Regions from separate parts of the Bacillus sp. V2I10 genome, predicted to be linked through region 4. Evidence: riboswitches for the same ligand, from Rfam matches in the RefSeq annotation. Region 4 holds a riboswitch; each other region holds the start of a gene.

Region 1 (5,361 bases), 2.1 Mb from region 4:
AATCCGTTGTCGATGGAGTTAACTTTCGTATACTGCCGTGATTTTTGCTCAAAGAAATCAGACTTTCCGAGATCTACTTCTTCATAAGCTTTAATCCACTTCAGCGGATTGGTCCGGTTTTCCTCAAATGGGCGGTCAAAGCCAAGCTGATTGCACCTGACATTTGCATAAAATTTTATATAATCCTCAACGTCCTTCATATGAATTCCGTCTATTTTATTGCCTATGATAAAGCGTCCCCACTCAATTTCAAGAGCAGCAGCTTCCATAAAGGTTTCTTTGACAAAAGCTGCGAGTTCCTCTGTATGATATTCCGGGTACTCTCGCAGCACTTCTTTGAAGATTTTCACAAACAAATCTACGTGTATTTGTTCATCACGGTTAATGTAGTTAATCATCGTGCTTGTAGCGACCATTTTTTGATTGCGGGCAAGGTTGTAGAAATAAGCAAAACCTGAGTAAAAAAACAGACCTTCAAGAATGACATCATACACAATGGATTTAAGAAGATTGCTGACATTGGGATCCTCGGCAAAGTCCTGATACCCATTCGTGACAAACTCGTTCCGCTTTCTTAAAATAGGTTCGCTTCTCCAATATTCAAATACTTCATCCTGCACGTGCTTCGGAACAATGCTTGACAGAACATAAGAGTATGAATGATTATGGATGACTTCCTGCTGTGCGAGCATAATCATCAATGCGTTAATGCTTGAATCTGTTATATATTCTGAGACCTTTCCTGCATAATCGGTCTGGATGCTGTCAAGCAGTGCCAGCAGACCGATGATTTTCAGAAAAGCATCCTGCTCTTCTTGTGATAATTGGGGGAACTGCTTAATATCGCCGGACATATTAATTTCAAATGGTGTCCAGAAGTTTGCCAGCATTTTTTTATATTTTGCGTAAGCCCAGGGATAGGAAACGTCGTCCCAATTCAATACATTGGAGCTGCTGCCGTTAATAATGGCTGTGGACTTGTTTGGTGCCCCGGCATCCATAATTGACCTTGCTTTCAATGAATGTGTCATGATTTTTCTCTCCTTTTAGCTAGCGCAAGACTCACAGTCTTCTATGGCACTTGAAGTAGACCGGACATAATAGGTGGTCTTTAAACCTGCCTTCCAGGCTGATAGGTGCAAGTTCAGCAATTCTTTTGCTTTTATCGTGTTCTGTACATAAAAATTAAACGAAACCGATTGATCAATATGCTTTTGTCTTGCGGCATTTTGCCTGATGCTCCACATTTGATCAATAAAATAGGCTGACTTGTAGTACCATGTGGTTTCGGCATTTAAATCTGGAGCAGTAACAGGTATTTTATAATCCTTTTTCTCTTCAGAGTACATTTTTTGGAAAATTGGATCGATGCTCGCTGTACTGCCTGCAAGAATGGAGGTTGAAGCATTTGGCGCCACCGCCATTAAGTAGCCGTTGCGAAGCCCTTTTTCCATTACCTGCTGTTTTAATTCATCCCATGGCATATTTTCGGATGTGTAATCTCTGCTTTCGAAATACTCTCCGGTATGCCATTTTGATCCCTCAAAAACTGGATAGGCTCCTTTTTCAGCAGCAAGCTTCATACTTGCCTGGATCGTGTAAAAGGCAATCTCTTCATATAATTTGTCAGCATACTGTACGGCTTCTTCGTCTTCCCATTTCAGACGTTTTAAAGCAAGCAGGTGATGCCATCCGAATGTTCCAAGGCCCACTGCGCGGTATTTCTGATTGGTGAGTTTAGCCTGCATCACAGGTATGTCATTGAGATCAATCACGTTATCGAGCATTCTGACCTGGATGGTAATAAGGCGCTCCAGCACTTCATCACCCGCAGCTCTTGCCAGATTAATAGATGACAGATTACAGACAACAAAGTCCCCCGGCGTTTTAACGGTGATGATTTTGCCGTCTTCTGTGAATTGCTCATCCATAGTCGTTGCACTCTGATTCTGAGTGATTTCTGTACATAGATTGCTGCAATAGACCATGCCTTTATGTGAATTCGGATTGCTGCGGTTTACTTCATCACGATAAAACATGAATGGGGTGCCTGATTCAAGCTGGCCTTTCATGATGCCTTTCATAATTTCAATAGCAGGTACGGTTTGTTTAGATAGATCAGGATGATTAACGCATTCCCAATACTTATCGCGGAACGAGCCGAAGCCTTTTCCTTCATCATAGAAATCTTCTAAGGAATACCCCATCACTTTACGGACTTCATGCGGATCAAATAAATGCCAGTCGCCGCGGTTTTCCGCCTGCTCCATGAAAAGATCCGGCAAGCAGACACCTGTAAATAAATCGTGAGTTCTTAAACGTTCATCGCCATTATTCAGCTTTGAATCCAGGAATGAAAAGATATCTTTATGCCACACATCCAAATAGACAGCGATTGCTCCTTTTCTTTGACCGAGCTGATCTACGCTTACTGCCGTATTATTCAGCTGCTTCATCCATGGGATTACACCGGATGAGACCCCTTTAAAGCCTTTGATGTCACTTCCGCGGCTGCGGATTTTTCCTAAATAAACTCCAATGCCTCCGCCTGACTTTGAAAGATTTGCAATATCTGTATTGCTGTCAAAGATTCCTTGCAGACTATCATCTACTGTATCTATAAAACAGCTCGACAGCTGGCCAACAGGCTTGCCGGCATTTGAAAGCGTCGGTGTAGCAACGGTCATGTACAAATTGCTGAGTGCCCAGTAAGCTTCTTTGACAAGCTGCAGACGATGCTCTGTCTTTTCATTGGCCATTAGTGTCATGGCAATGACCAGATAACGTTCCTGAGGCAATTCAAATACTTTTTTATCAAAATCTCTTGCTAAATAGCGGTCAGACAGAGTGCGAAGTCCAATATATGTAAACAGCTTGTCTTTTTCCGGCTGAATGATGGATGAGAGGCTTTCTATTTCTTCATGTGAATAAGCGTTAAGCAAATGCGGACTGTATATGCCCTTATCAGTGAGTGTTTTGATCAGGTTCAGAAACGAATCATATCCATTATGCTGATTGCGGTTGAATGCAGCTTCCTTATAAAGCTTTCTTAGATAAATGCGAGCACAAAAGTAAGTCCATTGAGGCTCAAGCTCACTAATATTGGAGAGGCCTTCGAGAATAAGGAGATTGGAGATTTGGGATGTTGTGTATTCGCTGCGGCCTTCGATGCTTTGGATGATTCTTGTGCTGTAATCATCCAGGTCAAGCTCTTTGAAGTCGTGTCCGATTTCATCTATGAAGTTCTTAATCCGTATTTCTGAAAATGGGGATTTTTCAAGTGTCAGTTCATTAAAAATAATAGTTGCCATTGTGGTTGCCATTTGACATCCTCCTAAAAAAATAATAAAGAAGCGCAAGCGCCCTTGTCAGCTCCTGGTTCTGAACGGGGAGCTGAATTTTTATGTCTAAAAAAAATCCGCTCATAGGATCATGAGCGGATCAAACGATAGAATAAAAGGGTGCAAGCAGTCCTGTTATTAACCATCGTTTCATCTCCTCAGTCCCCGAAGAATTCGAAACTATCTAGCAATCAAATGGCAGGTCTCCTGACTTGTGATCATTCTGTGCTGAGTCCTTCCCATACTTCAATCTCGTACAGTGGTAATCTCAGTTCGTCACACTTACAGTTGCGGGGACAGTTCCGGATTTGCACCGGATTCCCTTTTAAGCCAATAAATTGGCACCTTTACTTGCTGTTGTTTTTCAATATGTAGTATTGTAGTTTTAATTAAATATCAATATGTTGTGTTTCTGGCTAATTTCATAATAATGGACAGGAAAAGAAATTTCAACTTAAATCTGCTAAAAATTCAAATAAAATTGTAAAACCATTTTACAGACCAGCGTGTTTCATCATAACATAGGGAGAGGAAGTTTTTCATTCAATCTCATTTATTCGATCCGATTTATTTTTGAAACAGCCTTCAATCTAAACAAAGGAGCTTTTATATGTACATACTTTTAAACGGTGAATTTAAACAGAAAAACGAAGTATCTATTGATTTTGAGGATAGAGGATATCAATTCGGGGATGGTGTGTACGAGGTTATCAGAGTATATAATGGCTCATTTTTTGCGATGAAAGAGCACATGGAGCGATTTGTAAGAAGTGCAAAAGAGATTAAAATTGTGCTGCAGAATACAGCAGAGGAATTAACGGTGATGCTTAATGAGCTGCTTCGGAAAAATCAAGTGCAGAATGGTGCGGTCTATATGCAAATTACACGGGGCGTAACAGGGAGGAAGCACCTTTTTCCCGGGCAAGACGTTAAGCCTCAAATTGTGGCCTATCCAATTCCCTGTTCAAAACCTGCAGCAGAGCAGGAAAAAGGAATTAAATTGCATTTGATGGAGGATGTCCGCTGGCTACGATGTGACATTAAAAGTTTGAATTTGCTTGGGAATGTCCTTGCCAAGCAGGAAGCTTTTGAAAATGGGGCATATGAGGCTCTGCTGCACAGGGGCGAGCATATAACAGAAGGCTCTTCATCCAATTTTTACGGAATAAGGAACGGTGTGATTTATACTCATCCTGCTAATAACTTGATTTTAAATGGCATCACACGAATGAAGGTCGTTGAGCTGTGTGAAAAAAATGGTTTAACGCTAATCGAAGAAATGATCGAAGCAGATGATCTTGTAAATCTTGATGAAGCGTTTATTACATCAACAACCAGTGAAGTCATCCCTGTAACGGAGATTAACTCCCTGAAAGTTGGGGAAGGGGTGCCAGGTCCTGTTACGAGAGAACTTCAGAGGCTGTTTGAAGAAATGATCATTGGATAAGATGCCTGTCCAAAATGGAAAAAACCGCTTGAAGGCTCAAGCGGTTTTATTCATTCATTATACTTATGCAGCTAATTGCTTCTCAGGCTTCTTTCTGCCTGGCAAAAAACCAAATAAAATACTCAATATTGGAGACAAGTATAGGAAGAAAGCGAATGGAAGGTACTCTATGACATCAACTCCAAGTGTTTGCGCGAAAAATGCTCCGCTTACTCCCCATGGAATTAATGGATTGATGAGTGTACCGGCATCTTCCAGAGATCTTGATAAATATTTCTTATCAATGTTCATTTTTTCATAAGCATCTTTGAACGATTGACCGGGAATTAAAATGGAAAGGTACTGCTCGCCTGTCACTAAATTTACCCCTATCGCAGAAGAAACTGTTGCAAGGATAAGCTGACCTTTCTCTTTGATCCGCATAATCAGTCCTTTTAAAAGTGTTTGAATCAGCTGCATCGTATCCATTAATCCTCCTAAAGCAAAGGCGATCATGATTAATGAGATTGACCACATCATGGACTGAAGTCCGCCGCGATTCAGCATTTTCTGAACCGTTTCTTGTTTAATGTC
Region 2 (5,361 bases), 230 kb from region 4:
TACTTTTTCCTTTTTTGAAGCTGCTTCAGGATAGTTGTCATAATCAGAGACACCAACGATTTCCTTGTCCAATCCAAGAGCAAAAAGCATTTCAGTCGTGCTCGGAAGCAGCGAAACAATTTTCTCAGGTTTTTTCTCAAGCGTTATTTCGTTTCCGGCATCATCTGTGACTGTTATCGGGTAAGCTTCTTCCTTTTTTTCAGCCTGCTGTGTTTGTTCCTTGCTCTTGCTCGCTTGCTGCGTCTGATCTCCCTGTGTACATCCCGAAAGGATTCCTGCCAGCAAAAGCAGCATAAGGGCAATACGATGAAAATAGGTGCCGAAAGATGTTTTCATTTGTTTTCTCCGCCTTTTATGTAATTGTCTTTTTTATTTTAATGCACGTTCCTTTGATACACCTGCCGTATCAAAGGTTGCCATTCCTTTTACCATTTCAGCGGCTGCTTCAACCAGCGGATAGACAAGGACAGCTCCGGTTCCTTCTCCAAGCCTCATCCCCAGTGACACCAGCGGCTTTTTTCCGAGCAAATTCAATACATGAAGATGTCCCGGTTCAACCGATAAATGCCCGGCAATCATGTAATTACGCACATGCCGATTTAATTTAGAAGCAACGAGCGCAGCCGTTGTGCATATAAATCCATCTAAAATAACCGGAATTTTTTTAGATGCTGCGTAAAGCATGGCACCTGTCATCGCTCCGATTTCAAAACCGCCTACCTTAGAAAGAACATCGATCGGATCATTGGCGTCAGGCTTCAGCTTATTCAGAGCTTTTTTAATAACATCGGCTTTATAAGCAACCTGCTTCGACTCAATTCCTGTTCCTCTGCCCGTGATATCCTCAGGCTTTAATCCGCTCAGGGCGGCTGCAATGGCACTGCTTGATGTTGTATTGCCAATGCCCATTTCTCCGAGGATCAGGAGCCTTGCGCCATTATTAATCATAGCTTCAGCCCTTTCCATTCCCAATTCCAGTGAACGGAGTGCTTCTTTTCTTGTCATGGCAGGTTCAACCGCGAAGTTTTTTGTTCCATAGCTGACCTTTTCAGAACGGACTCCTGGAATATCTGTTTTCACTCCTGCATCCACGATTTCCAGTAACCCATTTATCCGTTTAGTAAAAACGTTTATGGCTGCCCCTCCGCTCAGAAAATTGTTTACCATCTGAGAAGTCACCTCTTGAGGATAAGCAGAGACTCCTTCCTCTGCTACTCCGTGGTCTGCAGCAAAGACGATTACACCCGGGGGAAATACTTCAGGTTTTACATCAGTTGTGATTTCTGAAAGCTGCACAGCAATTTTTTCTATTTCTCCAAGACTGTTCATTGGCTTTGTTAAGGAATGTATGTAGGCTAAAGCTTCAATCCCTTTTTGTTTACTGACAGGCTCTATTGCATCTATCTGCTGATAAATATCAATCATTTCTAATTCTCCTCCTTTTTAAAAAACGTTTTCATTGCTGAATATATCTTTTTCATTTCAATAGAGCCTTTAACGTGGGCAGCAAGTCTGTCGTATTCGCTTTCTTTAAAAGAACGAAAGCGGAGCGAGCGCTCAATCGGCTTCAGGCCTTTTTTCTGGCGCAGCTTATTCAAATAAAGCCATCTGAATTCATCGTTATGAAAAACATCATGCAAGTACGTGCCGAACACCTGGCCATCTCGAGCGGTACAGCCTTCCTCTGTTCCGGAGAGGACTGAAAAAGGATCTACTTTTCTTGTTTTTGCTGTTTGTCCCATATGGATCTCATACCCTGATAAAGAAATTCTGCCAAAATCTTTTAGTGAGCAATAGCCCTCTGAGCGGATGGTTTTCTTTTCGGAATAGATGGTTGTACGGACAGGAAAAATACCAAGTCCACCGAGTTCCTGATGATTTGATTCAACACCGTTTGGATCCATCAGCTTTTCGCCGAGCATTTGAAAGCCTCCGCAAATGCCTGCTAGTTGAGTTCCTTTTTCATAAGCAGATCTTATTTTGTCAAAGAGTCCTGTCTCCTTAAGAAACAGCAGGTCTTCAGCTGTGTTTTTCGTTCCAGGCAAAATGATGAGATCTGGACTTCCAAAATGCGCAGCTTTTTTAACAAAACGGATATTCACATCAGGCTCCAGTCTTAACGGATCAATATCTGTAAAGTTGGATAATCTCGGATAAGAAAGGACAGCGACGTCAAGTTCTGCATCGTGATTGGTACCGTTTGAATACTGGCTTAAAACAAGGGAATCTTCCCCATCTATTTCAAGGTCAGGCAAAAAGGGAACAACTCCAAGTACCGGAAGCCCCGTATATTCTTCAAACCAGTCCAATCCCGGCTGAAGCAGTGAAAGGTCCCCTCTGAATTTATTTATAATGACACCAATAATCCGCTTGCGGTCACACTCGCTAATGAGCTGAAGGGTCCCGACCAGACTGGCGAAAACGCCTCCTTTGTCAATATCTCCGATTAAAATCACTGGAGCTTCTGCAATTGCTGCTACTCTCATATTGACAAGCTCACGGTCATTTAAATTAACTTCTGCAGGTGAACCTGCGCCTTCTATCACAATGACCTCGTATTTGTTCGACAGCTTCCTCAGCGATTCTTTGATCGCCGCAAGGCCTAACTTGAAAAAGTCCTCTCTGTACTCGGATGCCTTCATATTTGCATAGGGCTTCCCGTGAAACACGACCTGAGATTCCGTCTCTTTTGAAGGTTTAATTAGGATAGGATTCATATCAGTTGTGGCTTCAATTCCGGCAGCTTCCGCCTGAATTCCCTGAGCTCTGCCTATTTCCTTGCCATCACTCGTAATGTAAGAATTCAGAGCCATATTTTGTGATTTAAAGGGCGCTGTTTGATAGCCATCCTCTCGAAATATCCGGCATAGTGCCGTGACGAGCATGCTTTTTCCAGCGTCAGAGTGTGTACCCTGAATCATCAGTTTTAATGTTTTTTGCTCATTAGTATTCAATCCCATATATGGCATCTACACCTTCTTCATAGTAGTGCTTTTCAACATTGATAACAGACACAAGGTCAGCGATTTCTTTTATTTCATCCTTTGCATCTCTTCCAGTCAAAACAATGTGAACATGATTTGGCCGGTTTTGAATTGTCTGTATGACGTCCTCAATAGGCAGGACGTCATCGATCGGAAACGTATGAATAGCAAGCGCATTATTGATTTCATCAAGAATAACGACATCATAATCACCGCTCAAAATCTTTTCCTTAGCGATTTGCCAGGCTGATTTTAACGCTTTCCGGTGCACATCAGGTGTTTTAGTCCAAGTGAATCCTGCTCCAAGCTGATGGATTTCAGCACCGCTGAGTTTTTCAAGCACGTTTTTTTCTCCATAGGTTCTCTCAGGTGATTTTATAAACTGCAGGATGGATACTTTCATATCTCTTCCAATCGCCCGGACAGCAAGACCGATGGATGCCGTTGTTTTTCCTTTGCCATTACCCGTATAAACAAGCAATCTTCCTTTTTGATCATTTCCTGTCATTCACGCATCTCCTCTTTTTGTCTATAAACATAAAAAAGACCTTGAACTGAATGGAAGTCAGTCAAGGCCTTTAATAAGCAAAGTCACACACACTAAGGGTACCTGACTTATTCTTCCCACCGAAAAACAAGCAATCAATCATTAAAAGCAGGTCTCCTGGCTTGCGCTTCATTTTTCATTGAACCTTCCCAACTTGAAAAGTCAGTGGCGTCTCAATGAATCTGCGCTTACAGTAGCGGGGGCTGCACCGGATTCTAACCGGTTTCCCTATTATCCTGATCACATCAGGCACTTTTAAAGAATCATATTTTTTGTTCATTGTAATCTATAAATCTGGAAATGTCATCAACTTCTTTTTCCTGAATCTGAAATAGAACTTATTTATTCAGGCTATTTCTCGATTAAGCTAAAATCCTCAAGCTCCAGGCGTGTCGTTGTTTCCATTTGAATTCTCTCGCCAAATTGCAGTTGGATCAGCTTCTTAAATAACGGGCCATCATACACAAAGGTATGATATTCTCCTGCCTCACCCATTGGACATATCTGTGTGGACTTCATTCTTTCTATAAGCTGCTGATCAATTTCCTGGCCGAGCCATGTCCCATCAAGCACATCATCCTGAGTTCTGATGATGACTGCTTTGTATCCGCTATCTGCAAAAGCATGAAGGGCTTGAGGTGCTTCATCCTTCTTCATCCATAAAGGGTACAGTGCTTCTAAGCCAGCTGATTCTGCCGCATTTTCTCCCCAGCTGCGGTGTTCATCAAGATATAAATCTCCGAAAGCTGCACTTGTAAGATGGTACTTCTTCTTCAAATCTTTAAGTGAATCTATAAAACTTTGAGTATATCCTTTAAATGTGCATCTAATAAAATGTACAGGAATACCTAAGGCTTCGCTTTGTTTTAGTATTGCTTCCATTTTCTCACCATGTCCGAACGTTCTTTCAAGCTCAACAGGTACAGTGGTTATAAGACAGGCAATTTCATGACCTTGGCCAATGAGCTTATGCAGTGCCATACAGCCATCTTTGCCGCCGCTCCATGATAGAGCAATTTTTTTCTTCATTTTTATTTCACCCCTTATGTAAGATGGTTGACCATTTATTAATCATTATGATTTATCGGAAACCTTGTGTCAAAATGAATATTAGATCACAAAAATGGCCATTCGATAAAAATCAATTCGTTTTAAAATTGAATTAATATACACCGGCTTGATTGACTTTACCGATAATTTTATAAAAAAAAACGCCGGAATGAATATTTATCCATTTAAGCGCCAAAAAGAATTGATGTTGTTTTGTTCTTTCATCTCTGGAAATTAATCAAGTGCCATTTTCATAGCCGTTCTGTATAATAGCTCCGTTCCAAGTGAGATATCCTCCATTGTTGAAAATTCTTTAGGATTATGGCTGATACCGTCTTTACAGCGGACAAAGATCATCCCATACTCACATTCGTACGACATCGCTAATGAATCATGAAAAGGGCCGCTCATCAATTCAATCGGATTCAGTCCGATATGTGCACTCTCCTTTCTCATTACCTTCATAATTCTTTCAGAGCAATACCGCGGTTCACTATTTGTATCTTCTGAAATGGTATAAGTTAAACCATGCCGTTCAGAAATGGTGTGGATTTTTTTTCTCAGCAGATTTTCAATAAAATCGCGTCTTTCAATCTCAATATCTCTTAAATCGATTGTAAAGCTGACTTTTTCCGGAATGATGTTTCGGGAGTCAGGGAAGATCTTCATGCTTCCGACTGTACCGACTGTAGGCGCAGTGACATCCTCACTTGTTAATTCATTAAGGGCAACAACAATTTTTGCAGCTCCTACCAGCGCATCCTGCCTCATATGCATGGG
Region 3 (5,361 bases), 650 kb from region 4:
GGATGAACATCCTGAATTTGCTGCCGGTCCCAGTCAAATGTTTCAAGAATTCTTTGCTTTAATGTTTTTTGCTTTCTGAAAAAGTCGATGGCAACATGCCGTGCTATAGAAAAAATCCACGTTTTTTCACTGCTTCTGCCTTCAAAGCTGTCATAGGATTTTAAAATGCGGATATATACTTCCTGAACGAGGTCTTCAGCCTGCTCACGATTTTTTACCATATAAAATAAGAATTGAAAAATATCTCCATGATATTTTTCATAGATCCTCTGAAAGGCCTCTTCCATGAATGTACCTCCGATCACACCATTAGTCGATTTTCTTTTATAAAAAGTTACATATTATTCACTAATTCCATTAAGAAAAGCGCAAGCGCCCGTTTAGCTCAGGCATGACAGATAAGAATCCGCCAGAAAAGTCGGGTTTTGACTTTTTTTGGCAGATTCGTTCTGACACGCGCTCTAGGCGCCGGAGCCGAACGCAGATATCTTTATTATATAATCCACAGCCTTTTTACTTTTATAAATTCCTGAACGTATAAAAAGGAAGGTGCTCCCTTCCTTCCAGCTATTTTATGACTGTTTAGGCTTCGTAAATACGATTGCGCTTCTTTCGTATTCTACATCTTTAGAGCCAAGCCTCGCATTCGCAACTCTTGCAGCAGCAAAGAAGTAATCTGACAATCTATTCATATATGTTAGCACGTGTTCATTAATCTCCGTCTGCTTCTGCAGGGAAACGATGCAGCGTTCAGCTCTTCTGGCTACTGTTCTTGCTATATGTATCGCCGATGCTGCCTGTGTGCCTCCGGGAAGGATAAAGCGCTGCAGCGGAGGAGCTTCAGCAGAATAATGATCGATTCTTTCTTCTAAAAATGCAATCATTTCAGCTGTTGTTTTATAGGGATGCTTCTGTTTGCCATGTATAACCGCAAGATCGCTGCCGCAATCAAACAGCTCATGCTGGATCTTTTCAAATTCATGATACAAGTCAACCAGTTTTTCTTCATGAAGCCACGTCATGGCAAGACCGACAAATGAATTTACTTCATCAATTGTGCCGTATGCCTCGACTCTTAAGTCATCTTTGTCGACACGGCCGCCAATTATACTTGTTTTCCCTTTGTCGCCAGTTCTCGTATACAGATTCAATTTTAAGCAGCTCCTTTAGGGTTTAAAATAAAAAGAGCGAATCTTATCGCTCTTTTATTTTACCATTTTTCTTATTGCATTGTTATGCCATAATCCTTCTTATTCAAGTAATACTCAAACGTTTTTCGCATAACAGGATAAAGCAGAAGAAAGAAAATTCCATTTCCGATTGCATGTGCGGTATCAAAAGGCAAACCTGCAAGGTAATAAGCTAAGCCATGGTCAGTTAAAACAAACATATTCAGTGATACAACAAACCCGAATAGATAACCCGACAATACAGAAATGGGTGTAAAGATGATCAGACGATTTGATTTCACATATTTGCCTAATAGACCTGATAATAACGCGAGTGTACCCCATGCGAGCATTTGCCAGATTGTCCATGTCCCCATTCCGAGCAGCAAATTGCTCAAGAAGCAGCCTAATACGGCTACAATCATGCCATTTACAGGACCAATTAAGATAGAAGTAATCAGAATAATCGCTGTCATTGGCTGGACGTTCGGAACAAATTGAAAGGCCATTCGCCCTACAACTGATAAAGCAATCAGCAGGGAAAGCAGACTGATTCTTCTAGTTGTCATAACGTGATCCAGGATTACTCATATTTTCTTAAATCGAACTCTACTTTATCTCCATCTTTCAGCTCGATTTCATTAGCACCAGTCATCGCATCTTCGCCATTTACGATTAAGTGCCAGTAGGTTTTATCCTTATCGCTTGCCATCATTCCATCAATTCCGCTGATGAACCCTCCAGCTTCTTCCACTTCAAAATTCGCTTTCATTGCATCCATCAGAGTCTGCCCTTCTTCAAAAGATACTTCTTTTGAATCAACTTTCTCTGCCTTTTCGTTTTTAGTCAGTGTTACAACAGCTTTTGTCTCTTCTGTTTTTTCTCCATTTTCAGCAGCCTGCTCTGATCCCGGAGCTTCCTTCTTCGGCTCCTCTGCTGTATTTCCGCATGCTGCAAGCAGCGCTAAAAAGAAAACGGATAGTAAGCTTAAAAATTTATTCACAACAAATCTCTCCTTCTTCTGTATGTATCTATTTGGTGAATCATGAAACCACAAAACAAAAAAGCCCATCTGCAGATGGGCTTAATAAACGGCATAATAAGATACAGATTGTATGCAAAGAAACATAAATCCTGCCGTTTCTATGCTCAACCCCCGAAGAATACAAACAATGTAAGAGATTCCGGCAGGTCTACTGACTTTTGCTTCATTCTCCACTTGAACCTTCCCATATAATAAACAGCAATAGAGCCATCTAATTATACAGTGGTTTAACCCAAAGTTTCGTTGGCAAATACAGTTGCGGGGACAGTTCAGGCATTGCACCTGATTCCCTATTAAGCGTAAAGCACCTATATCTCAAAATATACAATTTTATTAATTCAGTCTTATTTTACATAAAATGACTCAGGTCTTCAACAGAAATTTCATTAGGTGTTCCTTATGAAACAAGAATTTTCGTCACGTTCTATCAGAAAGACTGCTTTTTCGAGGCAAATAGAAGCTGAAGGCTGTACCTTCATTTACCTTGCTGTGCACATTGATCGTGCCGGAATGGGCATCTACGATGTTTTTTGCAATCGCCAGGCCAAGGCCGGTGCCCGAACGGCCTCTAGTTCTTGCTTTGTCCGCTTTATAAAACCGTTCAAAGACAAAAGGCAGATCCTCTTCTATAATACCTGTACCTGTATCTTTTACGTCTATTTTCATGCCGCCAGCAACGGTTTGAACATGAATTTCAACAGATCCCCCTTCAAGCGTATGTCTGATCGCATTATCAATAAGATTCGTCAAAACCTGCTCAATCTTATCGGGATCCAGAACAAACTCAGGGTCTTCTATTAAAAATGAAGAGGTTAACGTGATTTTTTTGTCCCTTGCAAGTCCCTGGAATTTTCGGTTGATTTTTTCAATAAATTCATAAATCGAGATTCGTTCTAAATTCAGAGAAATGTGACCGGCTTCCATTCTTGCCAGATCCAGTAAATCATTAACAAGTCTTCCCATGCGCAGTGATTCATCGTAGATTACCTGTGCAATCTCCTTTTTCTCTTCCTCAGAGCTTGCAATGTCATCGACTATCGCTTCACTGTATCCCTGCAGCATGGCAATCGGCGTTCTCAGCTCATGACTGACATTGGCAATAAAATCCTTCCGCAGCTTATCTAGCCTTCTCTCTTCTGTCATATCTCTGAGAACAGCAACTGCACCCCGAACATATGACTGGTTATAGAGAGGGCTCATGACCATCACCCAGCTCCTGCCCTGAAGATTGACCTCGACTATGTGTTCTCTCTCTGTGTTGACAACTCTTTGAAATAATTCTTTTGCTTCTGGAGGGATTTCCTCTCCCTCATTGATTTGCATTTTTTGTTCGTAGTACCAGGACTGAAGAAACCGTTCAGCAGGGGGATTAGTCACGAGAATCGTCCCGTCAATATTCAGCGTAATGACTCCGTCTGCCATACTGCTTAAAATACTGGTTAAATGTTCTTTTTCCTGGTTAAGTGCATTGATATTGAATTTCAGCTGCCTGCCCATTTGATTAAACGCGACGGCAAGCTCGCCAATTTCGTCATGACTTAAAATCGGCACCTTCGTATCAAACTTTCCGCGTGTAAGCTCCTGCGTTACTTCCCGCATTTTTCTTAGCGGATAAGTGATTCTTGTTGATAGAAAGAATGCGAATATCGTTGTTAATACAATGGCAATACCTGCCGCAAGCAGAATATATTTAGTCGTATGCTTTGTTGTTTCGTGAACAGCAAGCAGCGACTGCGACATAAACACTGCCCCGTTTTCCCCATTTTTCAGCTCATAGGGTACGCCGACGACCAGCACTTCCTCGTTATTATCCGAACTGATCTGCTGCTCTTTTGAGAGTTCGGTGAGCTTGCTGACATTTTTTTGATTTGCAAATACTTTAGACAGCTCGCTGTCATTCCGAATATCCTCCATTTCAAAAACAGGGGTACTGTCAAATTTCTTTGGTGAAAACCAGTATTTGTTCTGATCTTCGACGATGATGATGCTTGTAAGTTCATCGGCCAGTTCCCATGAGATTGACCTCGCCAGTTCCTGATCTTCATGATTTTCAAGTATAACCGAGATTTTGTTGGCTAATTGTGTAAGCTCCCGTTTGGCCTCGTCCACATGATAATTTTCAATGAATTCTAGAAGAAGCACAGTCAGAATTAATAAGACAAATGAAACGAGCAATAAAATGGTAAACCACAGTTTACCGACTACGCTTTTCCAAAACATCATTCACTGCCTACCTCAAATTTGTATCCAACTCCCCAAACAGTCACGATCATGGCAGCTGCATCAGGTGATACCTTGCTCAGTTTTTCTCTCAGGCGTTTTACATGTGTATCTACTGTACGCAGATCACCAAAGAACTCGTATTGCCATACTTCTTTTAATAATTTCTCGCGGTCGTATACTTTGTCAGGCGTTTTCGCGAGGAAATAAAGCAGCTCATATTCTTTTGGAGTTAAACTGACCTCTTTGCCGTCTGCAAGCACCCGGTGTGCATCGTGATCAATAGAGAGATGCGGGAACACGATAACATTCTTAGCTTTCGTTTCTGTTTTCAGGAATGATGTTGTCGATGAGCGTCTAAGAAGTGCTTTCACTCGCAGAACGACTTCTCTTGGACTGAAAGGCTTTACGATGTAATCATCTGTTCCGACTTCAAAGCCCTGAACCCTGTTTACCTCTTCACCTTTTGCCGTAAGCATAATGATAGGAGTGGCTTTTTTCAGGCGCAGTTGTCTGCAAACTTCAATCCCATCGAGTCCGGGCATCATTAAATCAAGCAGGATTAAGTCATATTCTGTAGACAGTGCCATTTCAAGAGCATCACTGCCGTTGTCAGCTTCTTCAATTTGATAGTTTTCTCTCTCTAAATACATTTTCAAAAGTCTTCTGATTCTGTCTTCATCGTCAACGACCAAGATTTTATAGTTCATGTTGTTTTCCATCTTGCTTCTCCTCCTTCAAGTACTCATATACCATTATCTTACCAAAAAACCTTCACTTTATATGAGTGAAGGCTCTCTTGATAAGAAAAGTGCAAGTGCCCGTTTAGCTCCGGCAGACAGATAAGAATCCGGCAGAAAAGTCCAAGTTTGACTTTTCCTCTGGAATAGTTCTGGCCGATGTGGCGGGCGATGGAACTGTACACCA
Region 4 (5,361 bases):
AAGAAGCTTTACATAGGAATAAAATGGTATTTTCGCCCCTAAAACAATGCCTGCACTCATCAAAATAAATGTTAGATAAGCAATACATATATTCTTTGTAATGATCGTAAATAGTAAATAAGAAAAAGCAAACCCGACCTTCTCAATTGGATGAACATCTTTTAATGCACTAGTATAAGCATAATCATCGATTTTCAACATAGGATCCCTTGTTTCTGCTCATTATTTAGAGGAATATTTCTTCCTGGCACGACCAAATCCGATTACATAACCAATGACAATCGCCCCAGTCGCAGCCTGTAAAGAAAATAGTAAACTTTCGATTTCACCGCTTGGCGGCTCCCAAATGGAACTGAACCAAGGCTCATAAGCAGGCGCAATTTCCTCAATAACCTCTTCTGCTTGACCGTCAGCCCCGCCAAATTCAGCATCTTTTTGAAGATATAAGGGAATAATCGCCAACACAATAACGAATAAAAACAAAATAAAATTTTTCATTTACCTAACCTCCTTAACAGCAGGAAGTTGATTTAATTCAGGCATATTATATTTTTGAAGTAAATTCATAACAATAACCGTTAATAATCCTTCACTAATTGCTAACGGAATTTGAGTAAAGGCGAAGATGGCGGCAAATTTTGAAAAAGATGCTGCAAATCCGCCCACTTCAGCTGGAAATGCTAGCGCTAATTGGACTGAAGTAACTAAGTATGTACCTAAATCTCCTAGCATAGCTGCCAAAAAAACAGAAACTGCAAACGATATCTTCATTTTTCTGCTGATCTTAAAGATCGCATATGCTAACAACGGACCTGCGACTGCCATGGAAAAAGCATTTGCCCCTAATGTTGTCAAACCGCCGTGCGCTAATAACAATGACTGAAATAATAGAACGATCGTACCCAATACACTCATTGCTGTAGGTCCAAACAATATGGCTCCTAAACCTGCTCCAGTTGGGTGAGAGCAGCTGCCTGTTACCGAGGGAATCTTTAAGGCAGATAATACAAACGCAAAAGCAGCAGACAGGCCAAGCATTGTTTTCAATTCAGGGTTTTCTTTAAGCTTCTTACGTATAGAACGCAAGCCGACAAGTATGAAGGGAAGTGTTGCAGCCCACCAAAAAACCGCCCAGCCAAAAGGCAAAAAACCTTCCATGATATGCATAGCATAAACTTCTTCGTACGAATTCAGCCAAAAATAACTTGATAATCCAAGCAGCATGATAAGTGAAACCCGCCATGATTTTGTTTTCATCCTTAATCTCCCTTAAAATAGTTGTTGCCAAAATAAAAAAGCATTTAAACCCACTAGAAGTTTAAATGCTTACAAGACAATGGTCCGCCCGCATACAGACACATCAATATCCCTTCGCACACACCTCCCTATTTCCCGTAGGTCACATTATGTTCTTTATACAGGCAGGTCTCCTGACTCATCTTCACTGCTTCCTGCGTCTTCCCGCTTTTTAAAAAGCAGTGACATTATGCAGGTCGCTCAGATTTACAGTGGCGGGAACCATGTCGGACTTACACCGAGCTTCCCTTTTAAGCTATACACATTCTTTCACATGCATGGCACCTGTTAAGATTGGTTAATTTGTCTATACCTTACTATAAGGTTTAGCAGTTGTCTATTTATTTTTATATAATTTAGCGTGAACAATATAGGTTTTGTGTCCTTTTTAAATTTAGTATTAAAGTTTCTTTTTCTTCGGGGGAACGGTGAAATGAATAGCAGGGGAAATGGCTTATTTTAATGTGATTTGGCGCTTCCGTTTTATCCGCCAAAATAATTGGACGGATTTTTTTGTTGTCCGATTTGTTAAAAAGTAGTTTGCTAATTTCTGAATTCTTGTTTAATATGAATATCGAAATAGACAAATTTATGAAATAATAATAACATTAAGAATAATAATTAAATAAGTTAAAGATAGGTTCAAAAATCTTACCAAGATTTTGATCAAAAGGGAAGTACGGTGAAAAGCCGTCGCGGTACCCGCCACTGTAATGGGGAGCTATATTGCAAATGTCACTGATAGTATTCGGGAAGACGCAATAAAGCAATGAACCTTAGTCAGGAGACCTGCCTATCTTTTACGCATACCTACGGGCTTATAGGTAGATGTGTAGTAGAAAATGCTATGTTCTTTTGCTATGTATTTTTTGTGCACCTCTATCTATATAGGGGTGCATTTTTATTTTTTTAAAAATAATAGACTGGAAGTGCTAAAATGACAACTTGGAATTTGAGGGAAACGAAACATCATGTATTGATTTGCAATGGCAGCAGCTGTATGAGGAAAGGAGGCGAGGAGGTAACGCAGGCGATTAGGGAGGAAGTCGCAAATATGAATCTTGATGCCGCCATACATACGACAAGAACACGCTGTAACGGAAGATGCAAGGATGCTTGTGTTGTCATTGTGTATCCTGAAGGAACATGGTACAAGGCGATTACTCCGGAACTAGGCAGTAAAATCGTACAGAAACATTTGGCAGGGGAAGAAATTTTAGAAGAAGCCGTTATTTACAAATATAATCAACAAGGTTTTGCTGCTCCTGAAAAAACAGAGTGTGTAATCGGAATATCCAAACCAATAAAATGAGGCGGTTAACTTGTCATCTTTAAGTTTCCTAATTTAGCAGCATGAATTTGATTTGAGATTTGGAATAAAAAGGAGATCAAGTATGCCTTGGGAGATCACACCCTTATGCGGATTAATGGACTGTTTCCACTTATGTTAAATGACGGATTCCTCAAACAACTTTACATACACTGAAACTTACGGTTAGTTTCACACTTATTTTTGATTTTTCGTCAACAAGAGAGTTTATGAATATGGAATTAGAGCAGGATGAAAACTCTAATTCCATTTATTACAGATCTCACTGGTGTTGCAGACGGTTGGAATGCCATTTTTTTCTGCATATAATCTCGGAAACGTTTAGGTTAGGGTTCGTTATTTTAATGTTGGCTGATAGTTTGAAAGGAGGAGTATACATGCGAGGGAAGTTACTTGTAATTGGGTTTGGACCTGGAAGTTTTGAACATATGACAAATAGAGCTCAGGAAGCCATACAAGAGAGCGACTATATCATTGGATATAAAACATATGTTGAGTTAATAGAAAATCTCTTAACCGATCAAGAAATTATTAGTACAGGAATGTCTGAGGAAGTAAGTCGTGCTCAAGCAGCTGTTCGTCTTGCTGAAGAAGGAAACATAGTTGCTGTCATTTCCAGTGGTGATGCAGGTGTTTATGGGATGGCAGGCCTGGTCTATGAGGTATTGATTGAAAAAGGCTGGAAAGAAGAAACAGGTGTAAGTGTTGAGGTTATCCCTGGTATATCAGCCATTAATTCCTGTGCTTCTCTCCTAGGGGCACCAATCATGCATGATGCATGTACGATTAGTTTAAGTGATCATTTAACACCATGGGATCTAATTGAAAAAAGAATTGAAGCGGCAGCACAAGCTGATTTTGTTGTAGCTCTGTATAACCCAAAGAGTGGACGCCGCACAAGACAAATTCAAGAGGCACAAAGGATATTATTACACTATCGATCACCCGATACACCTGTTGGGCTAGTGAAGAGTGCATATCGTGAGAGCGAAAAGATTGTGATAACTGATCTTGCCCATATGCTTGATTACGATATCGGAATGCTGACGACTGTAGTCATTGGGAATTCGTCTACGTTTTTTTACGATAATAAAATGATTACTCCAAGGGGGTATCAAAGGAAGTATACATTAAATACAAATGAACAAAGATTAAAGCCGCATGAACGCTTGAGACATGAAAATGAACCATGGGCACTCCATAAAGGAAAGAATGAAGCTGATCATAGTATTGAAGTAAATACTAAACGTGATATTCATTCCTCCTTACAATTAGCTCTAGAAGCTCTTAGTAAAGTAGAAGATGTACCTAAAAGTATTCAAGAAAACAAGACTGTTAATAATCCAGTAGTATCGATCTTTGAATTAGCTGTAAGTCCAGGAATCGCAAATAAGAAGTTTACACCAGACCAAATGATAACTCTCGCTGAGGTAGTCGGTGATGAGGGGACAATGGAATATACGCCGCACCATCAAATATATTTAAAGATTCCAACTGCGAGTCCTGAGGTCATTACTCAAAAATTAAGAGGTGTAGGTTTCCTATTAGAACCTATTGGTGATGTTTTTCAGCTGAAAGCTTGTGATTTCTGCGAAGGTGAGAAAAAGGATTCGATTCCTCATGCTGAAGAGTTACACCAAAAGCTAAGTGGACTCGAATTGCCTAAAGAGCTGAAGCTTGGCTTCAATGGTTGCGGTATGGCGTGCTTTGGTGCAGTAAACGAAGACATTGGAATTGTTTTTAGAAAAGGAAAGTTTGATTTGTTTTTGGGAGCGAAAACGGTAGGGAGAACAGCTCATGCCGGACAGCCTGTGGCGGAAGGAATTGAGCCAGATAAAATAGTGAAGGTAATTGAAAATATTATATACGAGTATAAAGAGAATGGTCATCCAAATGAAAGATTTTTTAAGTACTTTAAGCGTGTTGGAAATATTCAAGGCTATACCTATAAGGACATGACACCGAAGATAGAAATCGAACCAGCTCCATGTGGAGACTAATTTAAAGGGTAGGGGAGAAATATATGAAAGCTGTTTTACTAGTTGGACACGGAAGCCGGGATTCAGAAGGAAATGAGCAGGTAAGAAAAACAATAGAAGATTTAAAACCGCAACTCGACCGGGAGCTTTTAATCGAAACGTGCTTCTTAGAGTTTGAAACACCTACAATTGAACAAGGCATTCAAACGTGTGTTGAAAAAGGGGCAACAAGTGTTTTTATTATTCCAATGATGTTATTAGCAGCTGGACATTCAAAGATTCATATTCCAGCAGCCATTGATGAAGCAAAAGTAAAGTATCCAGAGGTTCACTTTACATACGGAAGACCTTTCGGAATTCACGAGGAAACGGTAGAAATTTGTAAAGATCGTTTAGAAGAAGTTGACGGTACCATAACAGAACCTGAACAAAACACGGCTGTAATTTTGCTGGGTCGAGGCGGCAGCGATCCAGATGCGAATAGTGATTTATATAAAATTGCTCGCTTATTATGGGAAAAATTAAATTATAGGTTAGTAGAACCTGCATTTATGGGTGTAACGGATCCATTAATTAAAGAAGGGGTAGAGCGCTGCATTAAATTAGGTGCGAAAAAGATCATTATATTACCATTCTTTTTATTCACTGGTATTTTAATTAAACGTCTTGAAAATATGATGGAAGAATTCGGAAACGAACATCGGAGTGTTGAGTTCAAGCTGGCCGGTTATTTCGGGTTTCACTCAAGATTAAAAA

Evidence for each region. A riboswitch is a leader RNA that binds a small molecule or an ion and turns the genes downstream of it on or off. The one in region 4 is predicted to bind cobalamin.
Region 1: it holds a riboswitch for cobalamin, as region 4 does, so the genes downstream of both, QFZ72_RS24405 (ribonucleoside-diphosphate reductase subunit alpha) here and QFZ72_RS13695 (energy-coupling factor ABC transporter permease) in region 4, are expected to answer to the same signal.
Region 2: it holds a riboswitch for cobalamin, as region 4 does, so the genes downstream of both, QFZ72_RS14875 (cob(I)yrinic acid a,c-diamide adenosyltransferase) here and QFZ72_RS13695 (energy-coupling factor ABC transporter permease) in region 4, are expected to answer to the same signal.
Region 3: it holds a riboswitch for cobalamin, as region 4 does, so the genes downstream of both, QFZ72_RS10550 (DUF4430 domain-containing protein) here and QFZ72_RS13695 (energy-coupling factor ABC transporter permease) in region 4, are expected to answer to the same signal.

Annotation. Positions count from the first base shown of each region.
Region 1 covers NZ_JAUSYV010000001.1:4,826,934-4,832,294, reverse strand. Annotated here, with positions in the region: gene QFZ72_RS24410 (ribonucleotide-diphosphate reductase subunit beta) at 1-1,031, opposite strand, end outside; gene QFZ72_RS24405 (ribonucleoside-diphosphate reductase subunit alpha) at 1,047-3,323, opposite strand; cobalamin riboswitch at 3,522-3,704, opposite strand; gene dat (D-amino-acid transaminase) at 3,952-4,788, shown strand; gene nhaC (Na+/H+ antiporter NhaC) at 4,852-5,361, opposite strand, start outside.
Region 2 covers NZ_JAUSYV010000001.1:2,954,704-2,960,064, reverse strand. Annotated here, with positions in the region: gene QFZ72_RS14890 (ABC transporter substrate-binding protein) at 1-336, opposite strand, end outside; gene cobT (nicotinate-nucleotide--dimethylbenzimidazole phosphoribosyltransferase) at 370-1,425, opposite strand; gene QFZ72_RS14880 (cobyric acid synthase) at 1,428-2,960, opposite strand; gene QFZ72_RS14875 (cob(I)yrinic acid a,c-diamide adenosyltransferase) at 2,944-3,492, opposite strand; cobalamin riboswitch at 3,622-3,803, opposite strand; gene QFZ72_RS14870 (Dph6-related ATP pyrophosphatase) at 3,883-4,560, opposite strand; gene QFZ72_RS14865 (M20 family metallo-hydrolase) at 4,816-5,361, opposite strand, start outside.
Region 3 covers NZ_JAUSYV010000001.1:2,075,962-2,081,322, reverse strand. Annotated here, with positions in the region: gene sigX (RNA polymerase sigma factor SigX) at 1-287, opposite strand, end outside; gene QFZ72_RS10560 (cob(I)yrinic acid a,c-diamide adenosyltransferase) at 573-1,151, opposite strand; gene QFZ72_RS10555 (ECF transporter S component) at 1,223-1,738, opposite strand; gene QFZ72_RS10550 (DUF4430 domain-containing protein) at 1,753-2,172, opposite strand; cobalamin riboswitch at 2,339-2,541, opposite strand; gene QFZ72_RS10545 (ATP-binding protein) at 2,632-4,437, opposite strand; gene QFZ72_RS10540 (response regulator transcription factor) at 4,434-5,156, opposite strand.
Region 4 covers NZ_JAUSYV010000001.1:2,726,919-2,732,279, forward strand. Annotated here, with positions in the region: gene cbiQ (cobalt ECF transporter T component CbiQ) at 1-198, opposite strand, end outside; gene QFZ72_RS13690 (energy-coupling factor ABC transporter substrate-binding protein) at 223-498, opposite strand; gene QFZ72_RS13695 (energy-coupling factor ABC transporter permease) at 499-1,257, opposite strand; cobalamin riboswitch at 1,404-1,598, opposite strand; cobalamin riboswitch at 1,918-2,107, shown strand; gene QFZ72_RS13700 ((2Fe-2S) ferredoxin domain-containing protein) at 2,234-2,608, shown strand; gene cobJ (precorrin-3B C(17)-methyltransferase) at 3,004-4,626, shown strand; gene QFZ72_RS13710 (sirohydrochlorin chelatase) at 4,650-5,361, shown strand, end outside.